One region of the Mesorhizobium sp. B2-5-11 genome, then DNA from elsewhere that is predicted to be linked to it. Evidence: riboswitches for the same ligand, from Rfam matches in the RefSeq annotation. Region 1 holds a riboswitch; the other holds the start of a gene.
The links. A riboswitch is a leader RNA that binds a small molecule or an ion and turns the genes downstream of it on or off. The one in region 1 is predicted to bind cobalamin.
Positions count from the first base shown of each region.

Region 2: another riboswitch for cobalamin. It lies ahead of FJ490_RS12035 (DUF1636 family protein); the one in region 1 lies ahead of FJ490_RS03810 (ABC transporter ATP-binding protein).

Region 1 covers NZ_VFUK01000001.1:750,532-752,727, reverse strand. The annotation lists gene FJ490_RS03815 (ABC transporter substrate-binding protein) at 1-41, opposite strand, end outside; gene FJ490_RS03810 (ABC transporter ATP-binding protein) at 87-875, opposite strand; cobalamin riboswitch at 1,131-1,340, opposite strand; gene FJ490_RS03805 (LacI family DNA-binding transcriptional regulator) at 1,403-2,196, opposite strand, start outside.
Region 2 covers NZ_VFUK01000003.1:217,464-219,659, forward strand. The annotation lists gene cobW (cobalamin biosynthesis protein CobW) at 1-498, opposite strand, end outside; gene FJ490_RS12035 (DUF1636 family protein) at 501-947, opposite strand; cobalamin riboswitch at 985-1,189, opposite strand; gene FJ490_RS12040 (winged helix-turn-helix domain-containing protein) at 1,219-2,196, opposite strand, start outside.

The sequences.
Region 1 (2,196 bases):
CCGAGCAGGGAGAAGGCAAGAGACACGGCAAGGCGTTTCACGGATGTTGCTCCTTGTTGAACAGGATCTGCCGGAAATGGCTTCGCTCACGAAGATGGCGCGGCACGGTTCGGAACCTCGAACACCGTCAGCTCGCGGTCCTCCGTCGGGTGGCGCAACCTAAAGACGTCGACACCGAAGATCTCGCGGATCAGCTGCTGAGTGAGTGCTTCGCGTGGCGGCGCCAGCACATGCAACCGGCCATGGCTCATCACCGCGACCCTGGTGGCGAAAGGCGTCACCAGCGCCAGATCGTGCAGCACCGCGATCACGGTCATGCCGAGGCCTGCAACCAGTTCGAGCAACTCGCTGCGCGCCCGCGGGTCGAGATGGTTGGTCGGCTCGTCGAGGAACAGGATCTTCGGCTCCTGTGCGATGGCGCGGGCAAGCTGGGCGCGCTGGCGCTCGCCGCCCGACAGCGAGCCGATGGTGCGGCCAAGCAGCGGCAACAGCCCGGTCCGGCGCAGCGCCTCGACGACAATGTCGCGTTCCTCGCTCCTGTGCCTGCGGCCGGTATGCGGAACCCGGCCGAGCTCGACATAATCGATCACCGCCAGCCGTGGATCCGGTTGATCGGTCTGGCCGACGACGGCGATGTGCAGCGCCCGCTCGGCGGTCGAAATCCTGTCCAGCAGGCGCCCGGTGAGCTTCACTTCGCCCGAACTCGGCCGCAGCATGCCCGACAGCATGCGCAGCAATGTCGTCTTGCCGGCGCCGTTGGGACCGATGATGGCGAGACGGTCGCCCGCCGCCACCGAAAGGCTGACCGGATGCACCAGATGCAGGCCATCCGCCGCTGCGGCCAGGTCGCGGGCATCGAGAAGCGGCGCGGTCATGGGCAATTCCTTGCAGGGCCTGCCGGAATACGGGCCAGCGTCTTGCTTGCCAGTCCTGCCGGACGCTGGCCTGAATTCACCTCGGTGGCGATATCGCGGCAAAGCGTGCACACGACGATGCGATGCATGGCAATGCGATGTATGCGATCGATGGAGCCGTCCAACTTCCGTCACTTTCAAAATGGCGACGGAAGGAAGCTGGCTTGAACCGGTCGACAAGACCGAAACCTGCGTCTCCTCCCGGCACACCCCGTCCGGTCAACTCATGCAGATGGCAGGTCTCCTGGCTCGCGGGTCGTTGCGCCATCCTGCCTTCCCAGCCTTGCCGGCCAGTGGCTTCTCGGATTTTGCTCGCCGCTTACAGTTGCGGGGGCAGCCATGGCTTCGACCCGAAAATCGGGCCTCACCATGTTCCCTTTTCACCCCTCGCCTTGCGGCGCGGGGACCATCACGAGTCGCAGCCTAGGATGCAGGCAGCGTCGAGGCAAGGTCGATGCATGTTCCGTTATAACGATACAAACTTGTGGTCAATCACTATCGCGCGCCACCAGTTCCAGCGGCCAGACCTCGCGAATGATCTCTGGCCCTTTCGCGCCGGCGAAAGCCGGGAGCGAGGCGAGCAGGATTTCGCCGAGCCGCCGCCCCATCGGGTCAAGGCTCGGACGAAAGCCGGTCAGCGCCGGCGAGAAATAACGGCAGAGCGGCGTGTCGACGATGACGATCACCGCGACATCCTGCCCGGGCTTGATCCCCATTTCGGCGAGCGCTTTGCAGCCGCCGAGCGCCATCGAGTCGTTGTTGAAGATAATCGCGGTCGGCGGATCCTTCGACCGCATGACTTGCGGTGTCACCGCGTAGCCACCGGCTTCGTTGATAAAACCGTCCACAATCAGGCCGGGATCGACTTCGATGCCGTGCCGCCGCAGCGCCTTGCAATAACCCTCCAGAAACAGATAACCGAAATTCAGGTCAAGCGACGGCCGGATGGCGGCGATGCGGCGGTGGCCACGCGCAACCAGCCGGTCGACCGCATCGGCGCCCGCCTTCTCGAAATCCAGATCCAGAGAGGGATAGCTGTCGTCGCCGGACCGGCTTCGGCCGAGCGTCGCGAAGGGAAAGCCGGCCTTGCTCAGATAGTCGATGCGATCGTCCTCGCGCCGCGTCCAGGCCAGTACGACGGCATCGGCACGACGCGTCTCGACGACGCGGCGCAGCCGCTCCTGCTGATAATCCGCCGGCGCGCCCATGACGATGATCAGGTCCAGCCCGCACTCGGCCAATGTCGCTTGCAGTCCGGTGAGGAACGGAATGAAGAACGGCT
Region 2 (2,196 bases), on a different contig from region 1:
TGTCTGGTCCTGCGCGCGTTGCGCCTGCAGGGCGTCCATGTCGTTGGCGACGCGCCCCTCGGCCAATGCCGGACCGTCGACCACGGCGATTACGCCGTCGACTGTCACCCGGCTCTTCACTGTCGGCCACTGGAAGGCCTGGACCAGCGGCTTGGGCAGAGCCAAGCCTGAGGTCTCGATCAGGATGTGGTCGACCTTCGGCGTCAGCGACAGGATCTGGTCGAGCGCCGGGACGAAATCGTCGGCGACGGTGCAGCAGATGCAGCCATTGGCCAGTTCGACGATGTTTTCCTCCGGGCAGGTGTCGATGCCGCAGCCCTTGAGGATCTCGCCGTCGATTCCGATGTCGCCGAATTCGTTGACGATGATGGCGATCCGCTTGCCGCCCGCGTTCTCCAGGAGATGGCGGACCAGCGTGGTCTTGCCGGCACCCAGGAAGCCGGTGACCACGGTACAGGGGACGCGGGAGAGAGTGGCGGCGGAAACTGCGGCGGTCATGATCAGTCCTTCAGCATGTCGAGGGGAGGAATGCGGGCGACGAGGCCGCGCTTGAGGGAATCCGGGCGACCACGCCACGGAATGAGGCCGTTGGTCGAAGCGGCGAAGAGTTTCGCGCCGGTGACGAGATCGGCGCCGCTGGCGATGTTCAGGTCGCCGAAGACATAACTCCAGCAGCCGTCGCGAAGAATCGCGGCACTGAGACGGCGCTTGCAGTTGCCGAGGCATTCGACGGTGCGGACACGGACATTGTCGGCCGTTGCGGCTTGGCGCGTATCTTGAGCCAAAACTTCGCCGGCGCGGGGATGGGCATCGGAACCGGTCTCGTCGCGGCAGGAAGCGCAGATGATGACAGTGACGCCGGCCAAGGCGTCGCTATCGCCAGACAAGTCGCTATCGCCAGACAAAATGTCCGCTGTTTCAGCCGGGAAACTGCTGTCGCGTTCCAAATTGGGCTCCTTGCCCGGAAAACCCGCCGGGCGATCGGATTCTTATGTCTCAGACGGCAGGTCTCCTGGCTCGCGGGTCATCGCCTTCGTGCCGCCTTCCCGGGACCGTCCCAGTGGTTTTCGGCCTTGGCTCGTCGCTTACAGTTGCGGGGACAGCCGCGGATTTGAAATCGAAATTTCGCACCGCATTCCCTCTTGGCTCCTCCCTTTGCCGAGAGGAGACCGTCTGGAATGGATTTAGGCTCTTGCAGGCGGCGGTGTCAACGCGCGTCTACGACACGGCAATGTCGGCGAGCGGCTGCCCAAGGTCGCCGGCGGGCGTAACCTCGATCCGTTCGAGGCCGAGCCAGCCCTGCATCTGCGTCAATTCCTGGAAGAGTTGCGCGGCGGTTTCAGGCGGCGCGCCGGGCTCGGCATAGGCCGCGTGGACGCGTAGCACGCTGGCCGGCCGGTCGGCCTTGAGGTCGACGCGCGCCACGATCCTGTCGCCGAGCAGGAACGGCAGGACGTAATAGCCGTATTGCCGTTTTTCGGCAGGGGTGTAGATTTCTATGCGGTAGTGGAAATCGAACAGCCGCTCCGTGCGCGAGCGCTCGAAAACGACCGGATCGAACGGCGCCAGCAAGGCGCGGGCCTCGATTTTTCGTGGAATACGAGCCTCCTTATGGAGGTAAGCCGGTTTGTTCCAGCCCTCGACACGCACCGGCACCAGCTCGCCTGTTTCAACCAGCTCCTCCAGCCGGCCCTTCATGTCGGCCGGCGACAGGCGGAAATAGTCGCGCAGGTCGCTTGCTGTCGCGACGCCATGAGCGCGGGCGGATATCCGCAGCAATTCCCGATGCGCGTCCTCGGCTGACGGCACCGGCAGATCGAGGATCGCCTGCGGCAGCACGCGCTCGGGCAGATCGTAGAAGCGTTCGAAGCCACGGCGGTGCGCGGTGGTGATGCGTCCTGCCCAGAACAGCCATTCGAAGGCATGCTTGGCGTGGCTCCAGCCCCACCAGCCGCCGGACCCTTTCTGGCCTTCGAGCGCGGAGGCGGCGATCGGGCCGCGCTCCGCGACCTCGCGGTAGATCTCTTCGATATAGGCGGCGTGCTCGCGGCCCCATTTGGCGAGACCCAGATACATTTCATCGCCACGCTCGGCGCGCTGCATGCGCCAACGCATCAGGGGATAGGTCTCGACCGGCAGGAAGGAAGCCTCGTGCGCCCAGTATTCGAAAACCGTGCGCTTGCGCGTGACGGCGGC